One region of the Actinoplanes sp. NPDC089786 genome, then DNA from elsewhere that is predicted to be linked to it. Evidence: predicted binding sites of a transcription regulator. Region 1 holds the regulator's gene; the other holds the start of a gene.
What was found. Region 1 encodes HrcA, which represses chaperone genes, less so after heat shock. Its sites were predicted from a motif close to GGTTNGCACNCTCNNNNNGAGNGTGCNAACC; they were not measured.
Positions count from the first base shown of each region.

Region 1 (8,976 bases):
GTGCGTGGTCACTCTCGCTTTGGTCGCCGCGCCTGTGGACAACGCCGAAAATCGTCCCACGCGTCGGCTACATTCCTGCCCACCCACAAGGGCGGGGGCGGCGGCGGTGCGGCGGTGGCAATCTCAAGATCAACGGCGTCGCTCAGGCCCTAAGCTCCCGGAATGACATCACGAGCGGTCCTGGTGACCGGGTCTTCGCGGGGTTTGGGGCGGGCGATCGCTCAGCGGTTCGCGGCGGGCGGCGATCGGGTGGCGGTGCATCACCGGGCCACCCGCGCCCAGGCCGAGCAGCTGGTTTCGGAACTGCCGGGCGACGGGCACGTGATCGTGCAGGCCGACATGGCCGAGCCGGAGGCCGTGCGGGCGATGGTGGACGCCGCCGCGGACGGCCTGGGTGGGCTGGACGTGCTGGTCAACAATGCTGGAATCTTCGGGTCGCCGCCGGCCGTGCCGGTTCTCGAGGCCGGCTACGACGAGTGGCGGGAGATGTGGCGGCGCACCTTCGACGTGAACCTGTTCGGGGCGGCCAACGCCTGCTGGGCGGCCGTGCAGCACATGCGGGCCGGGGGCGGCCGGATCATCAACGTGTCGTCGCGCGGGGCGTTCCGGGGTGAGCCGGAGCAGCCGGCCTACGGCGCGTCGAAGGCGGCCATGAACTCGATGGGCCAGTCCCTGGCCGTGGCCCTGGCCCACCTCGGCATCGCGGTGGGCACGGTGGCGCCCGGCTTCATCGAGACCGACATGACCAACGAGCACCTCAAGGCCGAGCGGGGCGCCGCGATCCGGTCGCAGAGCCCGTTCGGCCGGGTCGCCCAGCCCGACGAGGTGGCCGCCGCCGTGCACTGGCTCGCCTCGCCGGAGGCCGTGTGGGCCTCCGGCGCGATCATCGACATGAACGGCGCGTCCTACCTGCGCACCTGAGGCCGGCTGCTCCCCTGCCGGAGGCCGGCGGCTTGTTCAGCCCGAGGACGGCTGCTTGTTTCGCCTGCGCCGGCTCACGCCCCGACGGTGAGGGAGACGACCAGGCGCGGGTCGTCGAGGGCATGCGCGGCGACGATCTCGTAGTCGCCCGCGACCGTGTGCCAGCCGCCGTCCGCCCAGGTCTGGAACGTGCGCTCGGGCAGGTCGACGCGGGCGGTCACGCTCTCGTCCGGGTGGGCGGTCACCGTCGCGAAGCCGGCCAGCCATTCCGCCGGGCGTTCGTCGTCCGGTGCGGCCGGGCGCACGTACACCTGGATGACCTCGCGCCCCTCCCGCGCGCCGGTGTTGGTCACGGTGATCTCCGCCGTGCCGTCGACGACGCGCAGCGCCTCGTAACTCCACGTGGTGTAGCCGAGCCCGTGCCCGAACGCGTAGTGCGGCTCCCGCGAGGCCCGTTGCCACGCTCGGTAACCGACGAAGACGCCTTCGTCATAGGACACGACCCCGCCCTGCGGGGTGACGTCGAGGACCGGGCAGTCCTCGGCGCGGCGCGGCCAGGTCGTCGGCAGGCGGCCGCCCGGCTCGAGCACGCCGAGCAGCACGTCGGCCAGCGCCGCGCCCGCCTCCTGCCCCGGGAACCAGGTCAGCACGACCGCGGCCACGTCATCGGCCCACGGCAGCAGCACCGGCGCGCCCGCGTTGACCACCACGACCGTGCGCGGATTGGCCGCCGCCACCCGCCGGACCAGCTCGTCCTGGGTGCCGGGCAGGGCCAGCGAGGTGCGGTCGAAGCCCTCCGACTCGACCTGCTCGGTGGTGCCCACCACGACGATCGCGACGTCCGAGCCGGCCGCCAGCGCCGCCGCCTCGGTGATCATCTCGGCCGCGTCCGGGCCGGGCGGCCGGTGCCCGAGCGTGGTCGAGACGGTGTGCGCCATCCCGGCCGGAATGATCTGGGTCAAGATCACTTCGACGGGTACGCCGGCCGCCAGCGTCACGGCGGCCCGATGTTCCCGCGGTGACAGCAGCAGCTCGCCACGCTCCGTACCCTCGGCATGAAGCGCGCCCCGATAAACCTCGCGCTCACCCACCGTGAGAACAAAGGTGCCGAAGCCCGATACCGCGAACACGTGCTCGCCGTCCACGGCCGGGGTGAACGTGCCGGCGATGGTGAGCCCGTCGACGTCCGCCGGGTCGAGCCGCCCCGGCAGGTCCCCGATCCAGCGCAGCGCCGCCTCACCCACCGCGAAGTCGTACTTCCCGGCCAGGTCGACCCGCAGCCCCGTCCATTCCGGACCACGTGCCGGCGGCAGGAAGGGCCGCGGGTCGGCGCCGGTGGCGTACGCCACGTCCACACCCGACAGCGACCGCCCGATGCCTTCCAGCGGCGAGATCACATGCGGCGGGGTCACCGTGGCGCTGCCGCCACCGAGCACCCGGGCGTCCAGGGCCAGCGCCCCGATCACCGCGACCCGGGTCAGCGCGGCCGGCTCCAGCGGCAACGTGAAGTCCTCGTTCCGCACCAGCACGAACGACCGGGCCGCCACCTCGTGCGCGACCGCCGACCCGTCGAGCTCCGGCCATTCACCCGAGGGCGGCGGGCCCAGCGCACCGACGCGGGCGGCGAGACGAAGCACCCGGCGTACCTTGGCATCGATCTCTTCCTCGGGAACCAGCCCGGCGCGCACCGCCTCGACCAACGCCTCGCCCCACGGGTTCTGCATGGCCGGCATGGCGATGTCGAGCCCGCCCAGCGCCGCACCCACCGTGTCCCGGGCCGCCCGCCAGTCCGACACGACGATCCCGTCAAAACCCCATTCGTCCTTGAGTACGCGCTGCTGAAGCTCCGCGTGCGACGACATCGGCGACCCGTTGACGCCGTTGTAGGCCGACATCACACCCCAGCCACCCGCGCGCACCACCCGCTCGAACGGCGGCAGATAGACCTCACGCAGCGCCCGCTCGGAGATCCGCACGTCCACGGTCATCCGCTCGGTCTCGAAGTCGTTGCCGACCAGATGCTTGACCGTCGTGCCCACCCCGAGCGACTGCACGCCCGTCACGAAGGCCGCGGCGATCTCGCCCGTGAGCAGCGGATCTTCCGAGAAACACTCGAAGTGCCGGCCGTTGAGCGGCGTCCGGTGCAGGTTCACGGTCGGCGCGAGCAGCAGATGCACCCCCTTGCGCCGGGACTCCTGCCCGAGCAGGCGCCCGGCCCGCTCGACCAGCTCCGGGTCCCAGGTGGCGGCCAGCGCGGTCGGGCTGGGCAGCGCCACCGACGGATCCTCGGGCGCCCACCCCGTGCCCCGGACCCCCACCGGCCCGTCCGACATCACCAGCGACCGCAACCCGATCCGCGCTATCTCCGGCAGCGACCAGAAGTCCTGCCCTCCGAGCAACGACACTTTTTCCTCGAGGGACAGCTCACTGATCAATTCATCCACGCCTCGATCATTTCATCTTGATCGCCGGGGCGGCGGGTTGCAGGCTGGGACAATGCTGTTTCGGCAGGACGCGCTGGACCGGATCCGCGACGGACGGGTGTCGGTGGTCTTCCGGCGCTGGGAGCGCGCCCGGGTCCGCGCCGGCAGCCGGCTGCGCACCATGATCGGCGTCGTCGAGGTGCGCGCCGTCTCGGTGATCAAGCGGATCTCCGCCGCCGACGCCCGGGCGGCCGGCTACCCGAACGCCCGGTCAGCCCTGGCCGACCTGCCCCAGAAGGCGGGCGACGTCTACCGGATCGAGGTGGCGTACGCCGGCGACGACCCCCGCGTGGCCCTGCGGGAGACGGCGGACCTCCCCGACGACGAGTGGGCGACCCTGATCACGCGGCTCGACCGGATGGACACCACCGGCGCGCGCGGCCCATGGACGAGGCGGGTGCTGGCCGTGATAGCCACCCATCCCGGGACACGGGCCGGTGACCTGTGGTCCGACCTCGGCTATCCGGACATGCTGACCTTCAAGCGCGACGTACGCCGCCTGAAAGAACTAGGCCTGACCGAGAGCCTCCCCGTCGGCTACCGGCTCTCCCCCCGCGGCGCCGCGGCCTGGGCCCGGATGCCCGAAAGCCGAAGCCCCAACCCGTAGTCGATCCCGCTCGCCTACCAGCGCCCCATCCGCGCCGACAGCACCGAGATCGCCGCGACCCCGGCCGTGCTGGTCCGCAGCACCGCCTCGCCCAACCGCACCGGCACCGCCCCCGCGGCCACGAACGCGTCGATCTCAGCGTCGGTGATGCCGCCCTCCGGCCCCACCACCAGCGCGATCTCCCCCTCAGACGGCAGCTCAGCCGCGGTGAGCGGCGACGTCGCGTCCTCATGCAGCACAAACGCCGCCGCCGCGGCCGACAAGCGGGCGGCGACCTGCGACGTTCCCAGATCTGGCGCCCCGGAGACGACCGGCAGCCACGGCCGGCGGGACTGCTTGGCCGCCTCGCGCGCCGTCGCCGCCCACTTGGCCTGGGCCTTCGCGCCTCGGTCGCCGCGCCACTGGGTGACGCAGCGGGAGGCGGACCAGGGGATGATCTCGTCGACGCCGACCTCGGTCATCGCCTGGACGGCCAGTTCGCCGCGGTCGCCCTTGGGGATGCCCTGGATGACGGTGAGCGACGGGGTGGGGGCGGGGACGAAGGTCGGCGGGGACAGGTGGAGGACGACGCTGCCCTTGGCCACGGAGGTGACCGTGGCGGCGATGGAACCGCCGCGGCCGTCGGACAGGGTGACGGGCGCGCCGGGGCGGACGCGCTGGACGTCCGCCGCGTGGTGGCCTTCAGGGCCGTCGAGCGTGAAGGAAGGACCCGTCGGCAGCTCGGCGACGAGGAACAGGGACGCCGACATCAGTGGCCGTTGAAGGCGTCCCGCATCCGGGAGAAGAAGCCGCCCTGTTTGCTGAGCTCGGCCACGTCTTCGCCGCGGGTCTTGGCGAAGTCGCGCAGCATCCGCTCCTGGTCGGAGGTCAGCTTGGTCGGCGTCTTCACGTCGAGGTGCACGAACAGGTCGCCGCGGCCCTGGCCGCGCAGGTGGGGGACGCCCTTGCCGCGGATGCGGAGCGTGCTGGCGGGCTGGGTGCCCTGCTTGACCTCGATGGACTCTTCGCTGTCGAGCGTCTTGATGGTCAGGCGGGTGCCGAGCGCGGCCGCGGTCATCGGGAGGGTGACCCGGCAGTGCAGGTCGTCGCCCTTGCGGCTGTAGACGTCGTGCGGCCGCTCGTGGATCTCCACGTACAGGTCGCCGGCCGTGCCGCCGCCGGGACCGACCTCGCCCTGCTGGGCCAGGCGGATCCGCATGCCGTCCTCGACCCCGGCGGGGATCTTGACCGTCAGGCTGCGGCGGGTACGGATACGCCCGTCGCCCGCGCACGTCGGGCACGGCGACGGGATGACCGTGCCGTGACCCTGGCAGACCTGGCAGGGGCGGGACGACACGACCTGCCCGAGGAAGGTGCGCTGAACGCTCTGCACCTCGCCCCGGCCGGCGCACGTCTCGCAGGTGGCCAGGTGGGTGCCGGGCGCGGTGCCGGCGCCGGAGCACTGGGTGCACAGCACGGCGGTGTCGACCGTGATCGGCGCCTCGACCCCGAACGCGGTCTCCTGCAGTTCCAGCTCGAGGCGGAGGATCGCGTCGGCCCCGGGACGGGTACGCGGCCGCGGGCCCCGCGACGCGCCACCGGCGGCGGTGCCGAAGAAGGCATCCATGATGTCCTGGAAACCGACGAACGGTCCGGCCCCGGGCCCACCCGGGCCGGCGCCACCGCCCCCGGGCGCCAAGGGGTCACCGCCGAGGTCGACGATCTGCCGCTTCTGGTCGTCGGAGAGGACCTCGTAGGCGGCGTTGATGTCCTTGAACTTCTCGTGCGCCTCCGGGTCCGGGTTCACATCCGGGTGGTACTGGCGAGCCAGCTTGCGGTAGGCGCGCTTGATCTCGTCATCGGTGGCATCCCGGCCGATGCCGAGAATTCCGTAGTAGTCCTTCGCCACGGGCTTTGGAGTCCTCAATGTTCGCGCAGATCCATCAATTCTGGGCCAGCAAGTCGCCAAGGTACCTTGCCACTGCACGCACGGTGGCGATGTTGCCGGGGTAGTCCATGCGGGTCGGCCCGAGCACACCGAGCCCACCGATGATGGTGCCGCCCGGGCCGTACCCGGTGCTCACCACCGAGGCCGACCGCAGGTTGTCGATCTCGTTCTCGTCGCCGATCCGGACCCGGGTGGTGCTGGGCTCGACCTCGCCGATCAGCTTGAGCAGGATGACCTCCTCCTCGAGCGCCTCCAGCACGGGCCGGAGCGAACCCTGGAAGTCAAGCATGCCGCCGCGCGTCAGGTTGGCCGTACCGGCCAGCATCAGACGTTCCTCGGAGCGCTCGACCAGTGTCTCGAGCAGCACGGTGGCCAGGCAGGCCATCGTGCTACGGCGTTCCGGCGCACAGTCGTCGACCAGCGCCTGCACGAGCGGCGGCGTGTCGGCGAGCCGCTGCCCGGCGAGTTTCTCGTTGACCTTGCGCCGCAGCTCGGTGACGTCGTCGGCGGCGATCGGGCCGGGCATCTCGACCAGGCGCTGCTCGACGCGGCCGGTGTCGGCGATCATCACCAGCATGACGCGGGTGGTGGAGATCGGGACAAGCTCGAGATGGCGTACGGAGGAGCGCGCCAGGCTCGGGTACTGCACCACGGCCACCTGGCGGGTGAGCTGGGCCAGCAGCCGCACCGTGCGGTGCACGACGTCGTCGAGGTCGACCGGGTTGGCCAGGAAACGCTCGATGGCCCGCCGCTCGGCCGGGCTGAGCGCCTTGATCCGGGACAGCCGGTCGACGAAGAGGCGGTAGCCGGCGTCGGTCGGCACCCGGCCGGCGCTGGTGTGCGGCTGCCGGATGTAGCCCTCTTCCTCGAGCACCGCCATGTCGTTTCGCACGGTGGCCGGGGAGACGCCGAGCTGGTGACGCTCGACCAGGGCCTTGCTGCCGACCGGTTCCTGGGTGGCGACATAGTCTTCGACGATGGCGCGGAGGACGTCGAGTTTGCGGTCATCGAGACTCATCTGACCCCTCCCCCGCTCGTTGGCACTCCTGATCGGCGAGTGCCAGTCTACGTCGCCACTCGCCGCCGCGCGATGATCGCACCCACGGCGGTTGGTCTCGACTACGTTGAGCTGCGGTCCTACCGTGTCAGCCATGACTGAACCGCCTCGTCCGCCGGGTGACGGAAATCCGTACGACCCGACGACGCCGCTCAACCCATATCCGGGTAACGAGCCGACCTCCGGATCGGCCCCGCCTCCGCCTCCGACGCCGCCGACGTACGGCTCGCCGCAGCCGCCGACCTACGGCTCCCCGCCACCGTCCTCCGGCGCCGGTGGATACGGCCCGCCGCCCAGCTCAGGGGCGGGTGGGTACGGTCCGCCGCCGTCCTCCGGCGCCGGTGGCTACGGCCCGCCGCCCGGCTCGGGCGCGGGGGGCTACGGCGCGCCCCCGCCCGATCCCGGCTACGGCCAGCCCGGGGCCTACGGCCAGCCCGGTGGTTACGGGCAGCCCGGCTACGGCGCGGCCGGCGCCGGTCCCGCCCCGGTCGGCTATGCCAACAATGACGAGAAGACCTGGGCCCTCGTCGCCCATTTCGGTGGCATCCTCGTCGGCTTCATCGCGCCGCTGGTGGCGATGTTGGCCAAGGGCAACGAGTCGCCGACCGTCCGCGCGCACTCGGTCGAGGCGCTGAACTTCCAGATCACCTGGGGCATCGCCACGATCGTCGCCTCGATCCTGGCGGCGTGCACGGTGGGCATCCTGTTCTTCCTGCCGATGATCACCTGGGTGGTCGTCATCGTGTTCTCGATCATCGCGGGCATGAAGGCGAACGAGGGTCAGCTCTACCACTACCCGGCCACGTTCCGGATGGTCAAGTAACGAGGTCGCGTACCACGGCGTCGGCCAGGAGCCGCCCGCGAAGGGTGAGTTCGAGCCGGCCGGCGCCGTAGGCCGCCGCGTCGAGCAGGCCGTCGCCGAGGAACCGCGCGGTCACCGACGGGTCGAGCCCGGCCAGCGGCATGCCGTCGCGCAGCCGCACGCGCAGCATCACATCTTCCATGCGCTGGTCCGAGGCGGTGAGGATCTCCCGGCCGTGTCCGGGCGAGTCGCCGTCGGCGAGCTTCCGGGCGTACGCGGACGGGTGTTTGACGTTCCACCACCGGACGCCGCCGACGTGGCTGTGTGCGCCCGGGCCGGCGCCCCACCAGTCGCCACCGGTCCAGTAGAGCATGTTGTGGGCGCAGCGGGCGGCCGGGCCGGACGCCCAGTTGGACACCTCGTACCAGGTCAGACCGGCCGCGGCGAGCCGCTGGTCGGCGGCCAGGTAGCGGTCGGCGGCCACGTCGTCGTCGGGGTAGGGCAGGTCGCCGCGGCGCATCCGGGCGGCCAGCCGGGTGCCGTCCTCGACGATCAGGGCGTACGCGCTGACATGGTCGACGCCGGCCGCGACCACCGTGTCGAGCGACCGGGCGAAGTCGTCCGCGGTCTCCCCCGGCGTGCCGTAGATCAGGTCGAGGTTGACGTGCTCGAACCCGGCCTCGCGGGCCTCGGTCGCGGCCTCGGGCGCGCGCCCGGCGGTGTGCCGGCGGTCGAGCACGGCCAGCACGTGTGGTGAGGCCGACTGCATGCCCAGCGAGATGCGCGTGAAGCCGGCCCGGCGCAGCGCCCGCAGCGAGCCGGGGGTGACCGACTCGGGGTTGGCCTCGGTGGTGATCTCGGCGCCCGGCGCGAGTCCCCAGGTGGCGTCGATCGCGTCGAGCACCCGGGCCAGGTCGCCGGGGTCGAGCAGGGTGGGCGTGCCGCCGCCGACGAACACGGTGTCCACCCGCCGGGGGCTGACCACCTTGCCGGCCAGGCGGAACTCGGCCAGCACCGCGTCCAGGTAACCCTCCTGGCTCGCCTCGGTCGAGGTGTACGTGTTGAAGTCGCAGTAGCCGCAGCGGCTGGCGCAGAACGGCACGTGGACATAGACCCCGAATCCGTTTTGTCCGGCTCCGGCGGCGACATCGTCGGGCAGCGACCCGTCGGCGGGGACGG
Region 1 covers NZ_JBFBGU010000006.1:55,735-64,710, reverse strand. Annotated here, with positions in the region: gene AB0O15_RS20620 (SDR family oxidoreductase) at 163-921, shown strand; gene AB0O15_RS20615 (glycoside hydrolase family 3 C-terminal domain-containing protein) at 996-3,365, opposite strand; gene AB0O15_RS20610 (hypothetical protein) at 3,418-4,011, shown strand; gene AB0O15_RS20605 (16S rRNA (uracil(1498)-N(3))-methyltransferase) at 4,026-4,760, opposite strand; gene dnaJ (molecular chaperone DnaJ) at 4,760-5,899, opposite strand; gene hrcA (heat-inducible transcriptional repressor HrcA) at 5,934-6,956, opposite strand; gene AB0O15_RS20590 (DUF4870 domain-containing protein) at 7,090-7,818, shown strand; gene hemW (radical SAM family heme chaperone HemW) at 7,811-8,976, opposite strand, start outside.

Region 2 (8,976 bases), on a different contig from region 1:
GCGTTGAGGCCGTGGCCCCAGCCCAGCTCACGAACCTTGCCCACCACGACGTAGCCGTCGTGGCCGGCGTTCTGCGCGATCCAGCGCAGTGGCTCGTCCAGCGCCTTGCGGACGATCTGGACGCCGATGGCCTCCTCGCCGGTGAGGCCGAGGTTGCCGTCGAGCACCGAGGTGATCTGCGAGAGCGCGGCGCCGCCACCGGGGACGGTGCCCTCTTCCACCGCCGCCTTGGTCGCCGCGATGGCGTCCTCGATGCGGTGCTTGCGCTCCTTCATCTCGACCTCGGTGGCCGCGCCGACCTTGATCACCGCGATGCCGCCGGACAGCTTGGCCAGCCGCTCGGCGAGCTTCTCGCGGTCCCAGTCGGAATCGGACGCCTCGATCTCCTTGCGGATCTGAGCGACCCGGTCGGTCACCTCGGAGGAGACGCCGCCACCATCGACGATGGTGGTGTTCTCCTTGTCGACGACCACCCGGCGGGCGCTGCCGAGCATCTCCAGGGTGACCTGGTCGAGCTTGTAGCCCAGCTCGGGCGCGATCAGCTCGCCGCCGGTGGCGATCGCCATGTCCTGCAGCATCGCCTTGCGCCGGTCGCCGAAGCCGGGAGCCTTCACCGCGGCGACCTTGAAGGTCTTGCGGATCGCGTTGACCACCAGGGTGGACAGGGCCTGGCCCTCGACGTCCTCCGCGATGATCAGCAGCGGCTTGCCCGACTGGAGCACCTTCTCCAGCAGCGGGAGCATCTCCTCGACCGAGGAGATCTTCTGCGTGGTGATCAGGATGTACGCGTCCTCGAGGACGGACTCCTGCGACTCGGCGTCGGTCACGAAGTTCGGCGAGATGAAGCCCTTGTCGAACTGCAGACCCTCGGTGACCTCGAGCTCGGTGCTGAGCGCCGAACCCTCTTCCACCGTGATGACGCCGTCGCGGCCGACCCGGTCCATCGACTCGGCGATCAATTCGCCGATGGTGGCGTCCTGGGCCGAGATGGTGGCCACGTTGGCGATCGCCTTGTGGTCGTCCACGTCGACGGCCTTGTCGAGCAGCGCCTTGGAGATGGCCTCGGCGGCCAGGTCCATGCCCCGCTTGAGGCCGATCGGGTTGGCGCCCGCCGTCACGTTGCGCAGGCCCTCGCGAACGAGTGCCTGGGCGAGGACGGTCGCCGTGGTGGTCCCGTCGCCGGCGACGTCGTTGGTCTTCGTCGCCACCTCCTTGACCAGCTGGGCGCCGAGGTTCTGGTACGGGTCGGAGAGCTCGATCTCCTTGGCGATGGTGACACCGTCGTTGGTGATCGTGGGCGCGCCGAACTTCTTGTCGAGGACGACGTTGCGGCCGCGCGGGCCGAGGGTGACCTTGACCGTGTCGGCGAGCGTGTTGACGCCGTGCTCCAGCAGGTGCCGGGCGTCGTCTGAGAAGCTGAGAATCTTCGCCATCTATTGGTCCCTTCACGCACAGCCGCCCCGGTCCCCGTCGCCGGGGACCGAGGCGGTCAGCACATCAGTAGGTCACTTCTCGATGACCGCGAGGACGTCGCGGGCGGAGAGCACCAGGTACTCCTCGCCGGCGTACTTGACCTCGGTGCCGCCGTACTTCGAGTAGAGGACCGTCTCGCCGACCTTGACGTCGATCGGGACGCGGTTGCCCTTGTCGTCGATGCGTCCGGGGCCGACCGCGAGGACGGTGCCCTCCTGCGGCTTCTCCTTCGCGGTGTCGGGGATCACGAGGCCCGACGCCGTGGTGGTCTCCGCCTCATTGGCCTGGACCACGATGCGGTCCTCAAGCGGCTTGATCGCAACCTTGGTCGCGGTAGTCACGGGCATACCCTCCTGGGTACAGGTGTTGCCGACCTCGTCAGCGAGGCCGGACTGATGCCTCATGCCACCGGGCGGGGCCGTCGTCGCGGGTGCCGGTCCGCCTGGCGCAAACGCGGCCCATCGCTGGGCTCACGCTGGCACCCTCATGGTGAGAGTGCTAAGTCGGAGGTTATGCCGGAACTAGCACTCCGTCAACCAGAGTGCCAACGAGTTCGCCCAGGGGAGAATGTCGTCCCGTGGACCTCGAACTGTTGGCTGAGCTGCGTAATGACCACGAGGTCCTGGCGGCCGCCGCGGACCTGGCCGGCGGTGACGCGCTGACCGCCGGCACCGCGCTGCGCGCTCGTGGGGTGGAACCCGGGCTGGCCGCCGCGGCCCTCACCCAGGCCACCCTGCGACGCTCGGCGCGGGCAAAGTTCGGCGCCGCGGCCGACCGGATGTTCTTCACCCGTCCGGGTCTGGAACAGGCGACCCGGGCGGTGGTGGCCGAGCGCCGGGCCGCCCGCCTGGCCGCCGCCGGGGTGCGAACCGTCGCCGACCTCGGCTGCGGGCTGGGCGCCGACGCGCTGGCCTTCGCCCGGGCCGGCCTCCGGGTGCACGCCGTCGACGCCGATCCGCTCACCGCCGCGATCGCCGCCGCCAACGCGGACGCGCTCGGTCTCGCCGACCGCATCGAGGTGACCTGCGCCGACGCCACCACGGTCGAGGTCGAGCGGTTCGACGCGGTGTTCGCCGACCCGGCGCGCCGCAAGGCCGGGCGGGGCCGGGTGTTCGACCCCGCGTCGTTCTCGCCGCCCTGGGACTTCGTGGCCGGGCTGGCCGCCCGCGTGCCCCGGACGGTCCTGAAGCTCGCGCCCGGCATCGACCACGCCCTGCTCCCGGCCGGCGCCGAGGGCGAGTGGGTCAGCGTCGGCGGCGACCTGGTCGAGGCCGCCTTCTGGTGCGGCCCGCTGGCCGCGGTCCCGCGCCGCGCGACGTTGCTGCCGGGCGGTCAGGAGCTGACCGGCACCGGGGAGCGGGACGGACCGGTCGGGCCGGTCGGCCGCTGGCTCTACGACCCGGACCCGGCCGTGGTCCGCTCGCATCTGGTCGCGGAGTTCGCGTCGGCGGTCGGTGGCCGGCTCGCCGACCCCGAGATCGCCTACGTGTACGCCGACGACGCCGTCGACACCCCGTACGCCCGGCGCCTCGAGGTGCTGGACGTGCTGCCGTTCTCGCTCAAGCGCCTCCGGGCGGCGCTCCGCGAGCGGGGCGTCGGCCGCCTGGAGATCCGCAAGCGGGGCTCGGCCCTGGAACCCGACCGGCTCCGCCGCGACCTCAAACTCGCCGGCACGTCCGCCGCCGGCATCGTCCTGACCCGGGTGGTCGGCGCACCGACCGCCCTGATCACCACCCACTCCTGAGAAAGAGGGCGACCACGCACGCACGCCGAGCCCGTCGCCGGAGGCGAGGCGACCTCGGCGGGAGCAGCGGCCGGCGCCACCCACCGAGCTACGACATGGGTGTTGATTTTTTCGCACAGCTACCCCGCGCTAGCCTCCGCGCCGTGGCTAAGAAAGCGGCCGGCACTCCGGCAACGGTGCTGCTCACTGCGCAGAAGGTCGCGCACACCCTGCACACCTACGAGGTCGACGCCGACACCCCCGACTACGGCGCCCGGGTGGCCGAGGCGATCGGCGTCCCTCCGGAGCGGGTCTTCAAGACGCTGATCGCCGCGGTGGACGGCTCCCTGACGACCGCGGTCGTACCCGTGACCGGCGATCTCGACCTGAAGGCCCTGGCCCACGCGGCCGGCGGCAAACGGGCCGCGCTCGCCGACCGGGCCGACGCCGAGCGCAGCAGCGGCTATGTGCGGGGCGGGATCAGCCCGCTGGGTCAGCGCCGCCGCCTGCCCACGGTGATCGACGACTCGGTGATGGCCTTGGATCTGATGTACGTCTCCGCGGGCCGCCGTGGCCTGCAGGTCGCATTGTCGCCGGACGATCTGGTCCGTCTGACCGCCGCAACCCTTGCGCACATTCGGACATAGACCCCATCTGTCCGAGCCGTTACGACACCGTTATGTCCCGGGGCTGATCTTTATCCCGGGATCGGGCAGGTTGGGACCACTGCGTGACTTAGCGTCACGTTGTGGGGCAAGTCCAGCTAGCGGCCCGGAACCGGTGCCGAAGCGGCTACCGGCACAGTCGTCGGTCGCTTCGGGCATGTTGCCGGATTGTTATGCCCTGTGACCAGAACGCCCGGCAACTCTGCTTGTGTAACCGCCCGCAACAGGAATACGTTGCCGGGCACAACAAATGCTCCTGATCCACTGCGTCCTGGGGAGCGAACCCTCCCTCCGCGCAAACTGGAGAATCCGACGAAGGCCCGGATTTACCCGAAAGGACATAAGTAATGCGTAAGGGAATGTTCGCCCTTGCCGCCCTCGGCCTGTTGGCCACCGGCAGCATGGCCGCTTGCGGCTCCGACAGCGACTCCGGTGGCACCGGAAGCAACGGCGGCGGCTCGGCGCCGGGCAAGGTCGGCATCATCCTGCCCGACACGGCCAGCTCGCAGCGCTGGGCCACGGATGACCTGAAGTTCCTCAAGGCGGCCTTCGCGGCCGCCGGTGTTGAGGCCAACATCCAGAACGCCCAGGGTGACAAGAGCGCGTTCCAGACGATCGCGGACGGCATGATCTCCAGCGGCGTCAAGGTTCTGGTCATCGTCAACCTGGACTCCGGCACCGGCAAGGCCGTGCTGGACAAGGCCAAGGCCGCCGGTATCGCCACGATCGACTATGACCGCCTCACCCTGAACGGCGGCGCGAACTACTACGTGTCGTTCGACAACGTCAAGGTCGGCGAGCTGCAGGGCCAGGGTCTGGTCGACTGCCTGACCGCGAACAAGGCGGCCAAGCCGGTCGTGGCCGAGCTCAACGGCTCGCCCACCGACAACAACGCCACGCTGTTCAAGCAGGGCTACGACTCGGTGCTCAAGCCGAAGTACGACGACGGCACCTTCACCAAGGGCCCGGACCAGTCCGTTCCGGACTGGGACAACGCCCAGGCCGGCACGATCTTCGAGCAGATGCTCACCCAGAACAAGCAGATCAAGGGTGTGCTCGCCGCCAACGACGGCCTCGGCAACGCGGTCATCCAGGTGCTGAAGAAGAACAAGCTGAACGGCCAGGTCCCGGTCACCGGCCAGGACGCCACCGTGCAGGGTCTGCAGAACATCCTCGCCGGCGACCAGTGCATGACCGTCTACAAGGCGATCAAGCAGGAGGCCGAGGCGGCTGCCGGGCTGGCCATCTCGCTGGCCAAGGGCGAGACGCCGACCACCGCCACCGGGACCATCAAGGACCCGGAGTCGAACCAGGACGTCAAGTCGGTGCTGCTGACCCCGAAGTCCATCACCAAGGAGACGGTGAAGGACGTCATCGCGGACGGCTTCGTGACCAAGGAAGCCCTCTGCACCGGCAACTTCGCCAAGCTGTGCACGGAAAACGGCATCAGCTGATTTGACTGTGGGGGTCACCCCCGACGGCTGACGAACGGCGCCGCTCACGCCCGCGACTGGGCGTGGGCGGCGCCGGGCGTCGCACCCCCAGAACCGGTCACCAGCAAAGGAGAACCAATCCGTGGCCGCGACACCTCTCCTGGAGCTGCGCGGGATCGACAAGAGTTTCGGTCCCGTCCAGGTCCTGCACGACGTCGGACTCAGCGTCTACCCCGGCGAGGTCACCGCTCTCGTCGGTGACAACGGCGCAGGCAAGTCCACCCTCGTCAAATGCGTCAGTGGTATCTACTCGATGGACGCGGGCACGGTGACGTTCGAGGGCAACCAGGTGGCCATCCACAGCCCCCGGGACGCCTCCGCGCTGGGCATCGAGGTCGTCTACCAGGACCTCGCGCTCTGCGACAACCTGGACATCGTCCAGAACATGTTCCTCGGCCGCGAGAAGACCAGGGGCCTCACCCTGGACGAGGCCACCATGGAGCAGATGGCCGGCGACACCCTGGCCGGCCTGTCCGTCCGCACCGTGAAATCGCTGCGTCAGCTGGTCGCCAGCCTGTCCGGTGGTCAGCGGCAGACGGTGGCGATCGCCAAGGCGGTGCTCTGGAACAGCCGGGTGGTCATCCTCGACGAGCCGACCGCCGCCCTCGGTGTGGCACAGACCGCCCAGGTGCTGGAGCTGGTCCGCCGGCTGGCCGACAACGGCCTCGGCGTGGTGCTCATCTCGCACAACATGAACGACGTGTTCGCGGTCTCCGACCGGATCGCGGCGCTCTACCTCGGCCGCACCGCCGCGCAGGTGAAGGCGACCGACGTCACCCACTCGCAGGTGGTCGAGCTGATCACCGGCGGGCGCAGCGGCAACCTCGGCCTGCCGCCGGAGAAGCCGAGCGAGTACGTCGACATCACTCCGGGAGACGACCAGTGAGCACAACCACGACCGGCCCCGCGGGCGCCGGAAAGGTCCAGGTGGCCAAGCCCACGATCGCCAGCCACGTCAGCGACTACATCGGCCGGGTGCGCGGCGGTGACATCGGCAGCCTCGCGGCCGTCGCCGGTCTCATCGTGCTCTGCCTGGTCTTCGGCATCGCCCGCCCGGACACCTTCATCAGCGCGCTGAACTTCAGCAACCTCTTCTCGCAGGGCGCGGCGGTCATCTTCATCGCCATGGGCCTGGTCTTCGTGCTGCTGCTCGGCGAGATCGACCTGTCCGCCGGTTACACCAGCGGTGTGGCCGGAGCGGTCGCCGCCGTGCTGCTGACCAAGCACGGCTGGTCCTGGTTCACCGCGGTCCCGGCCGCGCTGATCGTCGGCCTGCTGATCGGTTTCCTGCTGGGCTTCCTGGTGTCGAAGATCGGCATCCCGTCGTTCGTCGTCACGCTGGCCGCGTTCCTGAGCTTCCAAGGTGTCCTGCTGGTGTTGCTCAGCGGCGGCACGAACATCTCCATCCAGGACTCGTTCGTGCTCTCGCTGGCCAACAAGAACATGCCGGTCGTCGTGAGCTGGGTGCTCGCCGTGGTCGGCATCGCCGCGTACGCCGCCACCCAGTTCGTCAAGCTGCGCGGCCGCGCCTCCCGGGGCCTGGCCACCGACCCGCTGGGCATCGTGCTGGCCCGGATTGTCGGTCTGGCGCTGGTCGTCCTGATCCCGACCGCCATCCTGTCGCAGGAGCGCGCGATCAACCCGGCGATCAACTCGCTCAAGGGCGTGCCGATCGTCGTGCCGATCCTGGCGGTCTTCGCGGTCATCTGGACGTTCATCCTGGGCCGCACCACCTACGGCCGGCACGTGTACGCGGTCGGCGGCAACGCCGAGGCGGCCCGCCGGGCCGGTATCCCGGTCGACCGGATCCGCATCTCGGTGTTCGTCATCGGCTCGTTCATGGCGGCCATCGGCGGCATCGTCGCGGCCAGCCGGGCCAGCTCGGTGGACCCCCGCTCGGGTGGCTCCAACGTGCTGCTCTACGCGGTCGCCGCGGCGGTCATCGGTGGCACCAGCCTCTTCGGTGGCAAGGGCCGGGTCATCGACGCCGTGCTCGGTGGCACCGTGATCGCGGTCATCGACAACGGCATGGGTCTGATGAACTTCAGCCCCGGCACCAAGTTCATCTTCACCGGTGCGGTGCTGCTGCTGGCCGCCGGCGTCGACGCCCTCTCCAGGCGCAGAGCGGCCGCGACCGGCAACCGATGAATCAGCTCCTGGTGACGGGGACGGCCCGCTGATGCGGGCCGGCCCCACCCAGGAGGAGGTGCGCCGGCACAACTTGGGAACGCTGCTGCGCTATGTCCACGTGCACGGCGCGACCTCCCGTGCCGAACTGACCACCCGGCTCGGCCTCAACCGCAGCACGATCGGGGCGCTCACCGCGGAACTCACCACCGCGGGGCTCGTCAACGAGCGCACTCCGGGCGAGACCGGGCGGGCCGGTCGCCCTTCCCTGGTGGTTCAGCCCGAGAGCTCGAAAGTCTTCGCGTACGCGGTGAGCATCGAGGTGGACCGCCTGCGCGCCGCCCGCATCGGCCTGGGCGGGCGCATCCTGGACCGGCGGGACGCCGCCCGCCCGCGCGGCATGCAGGCGATGGACGCGGTCGAACCGCTGGCCCACTTCATCGACGAGATGCGCGCCTCGGTGCCGGACGGCTCCCGCTACGTGGGCGGCGGCTGCGCGGTGGCCGGCATGGTCCGCCGCGACGACGGCGTGGTCCGGCTCGCGCCCACCGTCGGCTGGGTGGACGAACCGGTCGGTGAGGCGCTCAGCTCCGCGGTGGGCGACCACGGCTCGTTCACCGTCGGCAACGTCGCCGACGTCTCGGCCCTGGTCGAGCACAGCCGCGGCGCCGCGGTCGGCTGCGACAACGTCATCTACCTGTACGGCGACGTGGGCGTCGGCGGCGGCATCATCGCCGGCGGCCGCCGGGTCACCGGGCACGGCGGCTACGGCGGCGAGGTCGGCCACATGGTGGTCAACCCGCACGGCCGGCCGTGCAGCTGCGGCTCGCGGGGCTGCTGGGAGACCGAGATCGGCGAGTCGGCGCTGCTCCAGGCGGCCGGGCGGGCCGGCGAGTCGGGCCGCGACGCGGTGCTCGACGTGGTCGAGGCGGCCATGCGCGGCGACCGCGAGGCTCAGCGGGCGGTACGCCAGGTCGGCGACTGGATCGGCTTCGGCGTCGGCAACCTGGCCAACATCTTCAACCCCGAGGCGGTCATCTTCGGCGGCACGCTGCGCGACATCTACCTGGTCGCGGCGGCGCACATCCGCAGCCGGCTGAACTCGGTCGCCCTGGCCGCGACCCGCGAGCACATCCGCCTGCGTACCCCCGAACTCGGCACCGACGCGGCCCTGATCGGCGCCGGCGAGCTGGCCTTCGAACGGATCCTCGAGGACCCGATGTCAGCGTAGCGGCGGCAGCGCGTCGACCAGCGCGTCCAGCAGCCCGCCGCCGGTGCGGTACGCGCGCGGCTCAGGCAGCTTGGGTACCCCTTCGTCGGGCAGCCCCCAGATCACCCGTCCGGGTTCCAGCGAGTCCAGCGTCTCGTACCACTGCCGTAACGGCTCCCGCAGCTGCACATGCGTGGCGAAGTTCCGCCGCCGCCGGGTCTCGTCGGCATCCCGCCGCGCCTGCAACGCCTCCGCGTCCGGCATGCTGACCAGCACCGCGTCGGC
Region 2 covers NZ_JBFBGU010000003.1:235,414-244,389, forward strand. Annotated here, with positions in the region: gene groL (chaperonin GroEL) at 1-1,433, opposite strand, end outside; gene groES (co-chaperone GroES) at 1,506-1,820, opposite strand; gene AB0O15_RS15140 (methyltransferase domain-containing protein) at 2,051-3,217, shown strand; gene ybaK (Cys-tRNA(Pro) deacylase) at 3,361-3,843, shown strand; gene AB0O15_RS15150 (substrate-binding domain-containing protein) at 4,209-5,315, shown strand; gene AB0O15_RS15155 (ATP-binding cassette domain-containing protein) at 5,437-6,240, shown strand; gene AB0O15_RS15160 (ABC transporter permease) at 6,237-7,502, shown strand; gene AB0O15_RS15165 (ROK family protein) at 7,534-8,712, shown strand; gene AB0O15_RS15170 (hypothetical protein) at 8,704-8,976, opposite strand, start outside.
Region 2: the regulator HrcA is predicted to act here: its motif matches at 1,947-1,977, upstream of groES (co-chaperone GroES).